Undibacterium parvum: one gene and its partner. The main gene of each other region encodes a partner of the protein of the gene in region 2 in a complex. Links are inferred from orthologs where the notes say so. Each region holds a gene or a part of one and is shown on either strand. Other genes may lie near its edges. The genes, in order: EJN92_RS04730 and uvrB.

Evidence for each region.
Region 1: the proteins of uvrB (region 2) and EJN92_RS04730 are in contact, whole or in part, in a crystal structure (PDB 7EGT), measured with the Thermus thermophilus proteins. The link is inferred for Undibacterium parvum from one-to-one orthologs. Residues at the interface, in WP_096411307.1 of Thermus thermophilus: Glu23, Leu25, Arg26, Asp27, Gly28, Glu29, Arg30, Phe31, Arg55, Glu326, Asp327, Phe328, Glu379, Ser382, Gln383, His398, Gly400, Arg401; in WP_096412145.1 of Thermus thermophilus: His654, Arg656, Phe657, Gln666, Asp668, Glu669, Lys680, Arg681, Leu682, Ser683, Lys685, Tyr686, Ala687.

Annotation. Positions count from the first base shown.
Region 1 is NZ_CP034464.1:1,120,200-1,123,514, forward strand. What follows is about bases 326-3,315. They hold EJN92_RS04730 (UvrD-helicase domain-containing protein), read right to left. Parts: upstream 2,964-3,315; coding sequence 687-2,963; downstream 326-686. Other genes in these bases: EJN92_RS04725 (putative Na+/H+ antiporter), read right to left, coding at 326-639; thiE (thiamine phosphate synthase), read right to left, coding at 3,192-3,315. Outside these bases: more of EJN92_RS04725, read right to left, coding at 1-325. UniProt on the Escherichia coli protein: A helicase with DNA-dependent ATPase activity. Unwinds DNA duplexes with 3'-5' polarity. Translocates on single-stranded DNA with 3'-5' polarity. Initiates unwinding more efficiently from a nicked substrate than double-stranded DNA.
Region 2 is NZ_CP034464.1:3,820,849-3,824,067, reverse strand. What follows is about bases 298-3,191. They hold uvrB (excinuclease ABC subunit UvrB), read right to left. Parts: upstream 2,846-3,191; coding sequence 749-2,845; downstream 298-748. Other genes in these bases: EJN92_RS16720 (amino acid aminotransferase), read left to right, coding at 2,958-3,191; EJN92_RS16730 (cation diffusion facilitator family transporter), read left to right, coding at 298-632. Outside these bases: more of EJN92_RS16730, read left to right, coding at 1-297; more of EJN92_RS16720, read left to right, coding at 3,192-3,219. UniProt on the Escherichia coli protein: The UvrABC repair system catalyzes the recognition and processing of DNA lesions. A damage recognition complex composed of 2 UvrA and 2 UvrB subunits scans DNA for abnormalities.

The DNA of each region.
Region 1 (3,315 bases), 2.7 Mb from region 2 along the record:
AATCGCAGCCTTCCAGCCAAACACGCTAGACATGAAGTGCATATTCCAGCCCCACTTCTCGGCCACCATCAAGACCGGCGGTGCGGCAAATGAAGTCAATACGCCACCGATAGAGATATTCACAAACAACACACCTAAGGTCGCATATTTCAAGCGCTGAGAAATTCCCTTGGAATAAAAACTGTCACGCAACATCAACGCCGCCAGTGTCATGGCGGCCGGCTCGGTAATAAACGAGCCTAGCAAAGGTACCAGTGATAAACATAGAAAATAGGTACCGATCGCTGCAGAGATCGGCAAGAACATATTTATACGCGCGACCAGCCACTGCACCGACATCAAGATGGGTCGTGTGCCAGCGATCGTCAGCACTACAAATACAAACAGCGGCTCAGTAAAATTCTGCGCTTCCAGATAATTGATTGCCACCGTTTGATTCGCAAGCAGCGCCATGGCTGCAATCAAGACAAAGGCCCAGAAGCCAAACACCACTTCCACCTCACCCATCAAATGCCAAAAGCCAGAATGGCGTTTACTGACATGCGCCAGATGTTGAAATCTGGCGGTGCTAAAGGTATGCAAAACTGCTACCGCGAAAATCGCGGCGCCGACGTATTGGATTAATTGATTGCTATCCATAATTCTCCTGGGTTATCCTGGGTTATACAGCGACAGCGAGCCAATAATTAAGACGCTATTTTGTCCAATTTGGCGATGCTTAAATCGAGTAACTTCATACCAAATTGGCCGAAATTAATATGTGCGCGCGCATTGCTGCCGCTACCTTCGATGTTGACGATCACGCCTTCGCCAAACTTGGCGTGTGACACGCCTTGACCTATGCGCCAGCCACTGCCGGTGTTCTTGCTAAATCCTTGTGCGATCGCATTCACGCCAGCCTCTGGCGCTTCATCCCATGCTGATTTTTTATTCCCGAACCAGTTGGCTTGCACTTTTGGCGACAGCCATTTCAGCGATTCTTCTGGCATCTCGTCAAAGAAACGCGAGCGCATGTTGTAACGAATTTGACCATGCAGCATGCGCGTTTGCGAGAAACTGATATACAGACGATTACGAGCACGGGTAATCGCCACATACATCAGGCGGCGCTCTTCCTCCACCCCAGATTCTTCCTTGGCGCTATTCTCATGCGGAAACAAACCTTCTTCCAATCCCGTGATGAAGACGGCATCAAACTCCAGACCTTTAGCGGCATGCACCGTCATCAATTGCAGAGCGTCTTGCCCGGCCTGCGCCTGATTATCACCAGCCTCAAGCGAGGCATGCGACAAGAAGGCAGAGAGCGGCGACATCACCATAGGCAAGGCGGCATCGGCATCGATGATCTCGATGCCGCCCGGTAGCGCCAATAAACCGGCAGCCTGTGAGCTTGGTCCAGATAAGGCCGGCGCGTTCTGCCCAAAGCCCTCTTCCGAGACAAACACGGTGGCGGCATTGACCAATTGTTCCAAATTTTCTATCCTGTCGGCGCCTTCTTTTTCGGTCTGATAATGGGTCAGCAAAGTGCTCAGATCCAACACCACCTGCACCATTTCTGGCAAGGGTAGGTTTTGCGTCTCGAAGCGTGCGCCCTCTATCAATTTGACGAAAGCGCCTAGAGAATTGCCAGCCTTACCCGGCACATACGGCACCGCCGCATACAGCGAAATCCCGTACTGTTTGGCGGCATCCTGCAATTGTTCTAAAGAACGCGCGCCTATGCCGCGGGTGGGAAAATTCACCACACGTAAAAAAGCCGAATCATTATGCGGATTGTCCATCAGCTGCATGTACGCGATCGCATGTTTGATTTCGGCGCGTTCAAAATAGCGTTGACCGCCATACACGCGATACGGCAAGCCGGCCGAAAATAGCGCATGTTCCAGCACCCGTGATTGCGCGTTTGAGCGGTACAGGATCGCGATCTCGCTACCGGATGAGCCTTCGCGCATCAGGTTTTTTGCTTCTTCGACTATCCATTGTGCTTCCTGAATATCGCTACTCGATTCAGAGATGCGTACCGGCTCGCCATGTCCGGCATCGGTATGCAGATTTTTGCCCAGACGCTTGCTATTGTGGGCGATCAGGGCATTGGCAGTATCTAGGATATGACCATGGGAACGGTAGTTTTGTTCCAGCTTAATCAGATTTTTTACTTGAAACTCGCGTTCGAAGGCTGACATATTGCCGACATTGGCACCACGGAAGGCGTAAATACTCTGATCATCGTCGCCCACCGCGAACACTGCAGCCTGATTACCGGCCATTAGTTTGAGCCACTTGTATTGCAAATCATTGGTATCTTGGAACTCATCGACCAGAATATGCTTGAAGCGCGCCTGATAATGCTCACGCAGTGGCTGATTACGGCTGAGTAATTCGTAGGTACGCAATAATAATTCGGCGAAATCGACTACGCCTTCACGCTGACATTGCGCATCATACAAATCGTAGAGCGCCACCATTTTTCTATCGTTGTCATCGTAAGCATCGACCGCGGCAGCGCGCAGACCTTTATCCTTGGCGCCATTGATGAAATACATCACGCTACGCGCTGGGAATTTTTCATCATCGACATTATTCGCTTTGAGCAAACGCTTGATGAAGGACAGTTGATCCGAAGAGTCGAGTATCTGAAAGGTTTGCGGCAAGCCCGCATCTTTATGATGGGCGCGCAAGAGTCGGTTACACAAACCGTGAAACGTCCCTATCCACAAGCCGCGCGTATTAATCGGCAGCATAGACGACAGGCGGCTCAGCATTTCTTTCGCCGATTTATTCGTAAACGTTACCGCCAACACCGCTTGCGGCGACATTTGCCCAGTTTGTATCAACCAGGCGATACGGGTGGTGAGTACCCGGGTTTTACCCGAGCCAGCACCAGCTAAAATCAGTGCCGATTGGGCGGGTAAGGTGACGGCAGCGAGCTGCTCGGGATTGAGGTTATGAAGGAGATTTTGCATCCCTAGATTATACGGGAGCTAGCCGCTGTCGCCAGAAAAACCCTGAACTTAGCAGCAAGGCGCGGACCGCAAATAGACCGCGCTGTAGCCTGATCGAAAAGTATGTTTAGATATACTCCCTAATTTTTTAAGAAAATACTGCCATTTGCCCACGTATTCATTGGGCGAATAAAATATACCCACTACCAGTATATTAATTATCAGCGGCACACCGCAAGCTAGTAGCGTTTACGATGGTGCAAACAAGCGGACGAAATTTTCTGCAGCGGTGCGTGGATACGGTGCCAGATAGATGCTGCTGATGGCGGCCACCATATTGGCGCCGCGTTCCACCAGCGGTTGGGCATTTTGT
Region 2 (3,219 bases):
GTCGCGCGGAAGCTTTGGCCGCTTTCGTCAACGGCATAATTATGCTGGGTGTGATTGCCTGGATCTCTTACGAAGCCGTACAGCGCTTAGCGCACCCACAGGCGGTACAAGGTGGCACCGTCATGCTAGTCGCCAGCATAGGTCTGGCGATCAACATCGTAGTAGCCTGGGTACTTTCACACGATAAAGATAGCCTCAACACCAAAGCCGCCCTAATCCATGTGATGGGCGACCTACTCGGTTCACTTGCCGCGATCATTTCCGGCGCAGTGATTTACTTCAGTGGTTGGATGCAAGTCGACCCCATCCTGTCTATCTTCGTCTCATTATTGATTTTAAAGTCCACCTTTGGGGTGCTGGCAGACTCCTATCATTTCTTGATGGAAGGCGTTCCACAACATATAGACTATGTCAAAATTGGCGAGGATCTCGAGGCCATACCAGGCGTACTGTCGGTACATGATTTACACATATGGGAGATGTCGCCCGGCCATCCTGCCTTGATCGGGCATCTGGAAATCAACGACATCAGCGCATGGCCGCGCATCATGGAAAGCGTGAAATCTATGCTACTCGTGACCCATAATATTGATCACATCACGCTACAGCCAGAAGTTGGCGGCGAAAATTAATTCGACGTAAAAAGAGAACCTCTAAAAACGCATACACAGTATCCATGCGCCTTTCCGGACCATTTCAAGCCAGAAGGCGCATGTATATTACGCGCTTTAATAAATAGGCTTCACCATTAAAGCCTTGCACTCAGTGCCGCCAGATTATCCTTACCATCCGCACCAAACAACTGCTGCTTCAGATGCGCAAGTTGATCCCTGACCATACCCGCCTTTTCAAACTCCAGATTCTTGGCGTGATCCATCATCAGTTTTTCCAACTTCTTAATTTCGCGACTGATTTGCTTCTCACTCATCATTTCGTACTTAGCCTGCTCTTGCGCTACCGCTAATTCTTCGCGCGCCTCTTGCGGATTGTAGACACCATCAATAATGTCCTTGATCTTTTTCTTGATACCGGTAGGCGTGATATTGTTTTCCAGATTAAACGCGATCTGTTTATTCCGCCTTCGCTCGGTTTCGTCGATGGCACGTCGCATGGAATCGGTAATCCGGTCGGCATATAAAATCGCGGTTCCGTTGAGATTACGCGCAGCCCGGCCTATGGTTTGAATCAGGCTGCGCTCGGAGCGTAAAAACCCCTCTTTATCGGCATCAAGGATCGCCACTAACGAGACCTCTGGAATATCCAAACCCTCACGCAACAGATTAATCCCGACCAGCACGTCGAAGGTGCCGAGGCGTAAATCGCGCAAAATTTCTACCCGCTCTACGGTATCGATATCACTATGCAGATAGCGCACTTTAATGCCGTTATCACTTAAAAATTCTGTGAGCTGCTCCGACATGCGCTTGGTCAAGGTAGTCACCAAGACCCGCTCATGCAACTTCACTCTAGCAGTAATTTCCTGCATCAGATCATCCACCTGCGTCAACGCTGGCCGCACCTCGATGCGCGGATCCACCAGGCCGGTCGGCCTGACCACCTGCTCGACTACCTGATCGGCGTGAGTTCGTTCATATTCAGCCGGAGTGGCCGAGACAAACACAGTCTGACGCATCTTGCTCTCGAACTCTTCAAACTTAAGCGGACGATTATCCAGCGCCGACGGCAGGCGAAAGCCGTAATCCACCAAATTGGTTTTGCGCGAGCGGTCGCCGTTGTACATGGCATTCAATTGCCCAGTCAAGACATGCGACTCATCGAGAAACATCAAGGCGTCGGCCGGCAAATAATCGACCAGGGTTGGCGGCGGCTCACCCGGCAAAGCACCACTCAAATGACGCGAATAGTTTTCTATGCCCTTAGTAAAGCCAATCTCCGCCATCATTTCCAGATCGAAACGGGTGCGCTGCTCTATGCGCTGCTCTTCGATTAACTTATTCTCGCGCCTGAAAAACTCCAGTCGTTCACGCAACTCTATTTTGATAGTCTCCACTGCCCGCAATACCGTCTCACGCGGAGTCACATAATGTGAGCTTGGATAAACCGTAAAGCGGGGGATTTTTTGCTTAACCCGCCCGGTGAGCGGATCAAACAGCTGCAAGTTTTCGATCTCATCATCAAACATCTCCACCCGTAGTGCCAGTTCAGCATGTTCGGCCGGGAAAATATCGATGGTATCGCCACGTACACGGAAAGTACCGCGGCTAAAATCAATTTCATTGCGCGTGTATTGCATCTGTATCAAGCGTGCGATCAAATCACGCTGACTGACCTTATCCTTGGCGCGCAAGGTCAGTATCATCTTGTGATACTCCTTGGGATTACCAATACCGTAAATCGCCGATACCGTCGCCACGATGATCACATCACGTCGCTCCATCAGTGATTTTGTACAAGACAGACGCATTTGCTCGATATGCTCATTGATCGCAGAGTCTTTCTCAATGAACAAATCACGCTGCGGCACATACGCTTCCGGCTGGTAGTAATCGTAGTAACTGACGAAATACTCGACTGCGTTGCGCGGAAAAAACTCACGAAATTCACTATATAACTGCGCCGCCAAAGTCTTATTTGGAGCGAAAATGATTGCCGGTCGACCGGTACGGGCGATTACATTGGCCATCGTATAGGTTTTACCAGAGCCCGTCACACCCAGCAAAGTCTGGAAAAATAAGCCGTCATTAATCCCCTCAACCAGTTGCGCAATCGCCGCCGGCTGATCTCCTGCAGGGGGAAATAATTGACATAATTGATAAGGTGAATCCGGGAAAGTAACGAACTTCGGCTCATCTGCCGCACCCGATATCTGTGTTAAATCAGCCATTTACCGCTTACCTTTGTTAAAATAGTAGACTGAAAAAAGCTTTTGACTCTTCTTCCAACCATAAGTTTGTGGCTTGCCTAGCAATTTGCAGACAATTTTTCAGTTTATCACGATGACCACTCCCGCTACCCCCCCCCTGTTTTCCGCCATCACCATGGCACCTCGCGACCCTATTCTTGGCATTACGGAAGGCTTTAATGCCGACCAGAATCCTGCCAAAGTCAACCTGGGCGTTGGCGTTTATTATGACGACAACGGCAAAGTACCTTTACTGGAATGCGTCAAGAAGGCCGAAGCCATCCTGATGGAAAAATTTGCTCCGCGTACCTATCTGCCTATCGAAGGCTTAGCCGCTTACGACAAAGCGGTACAAG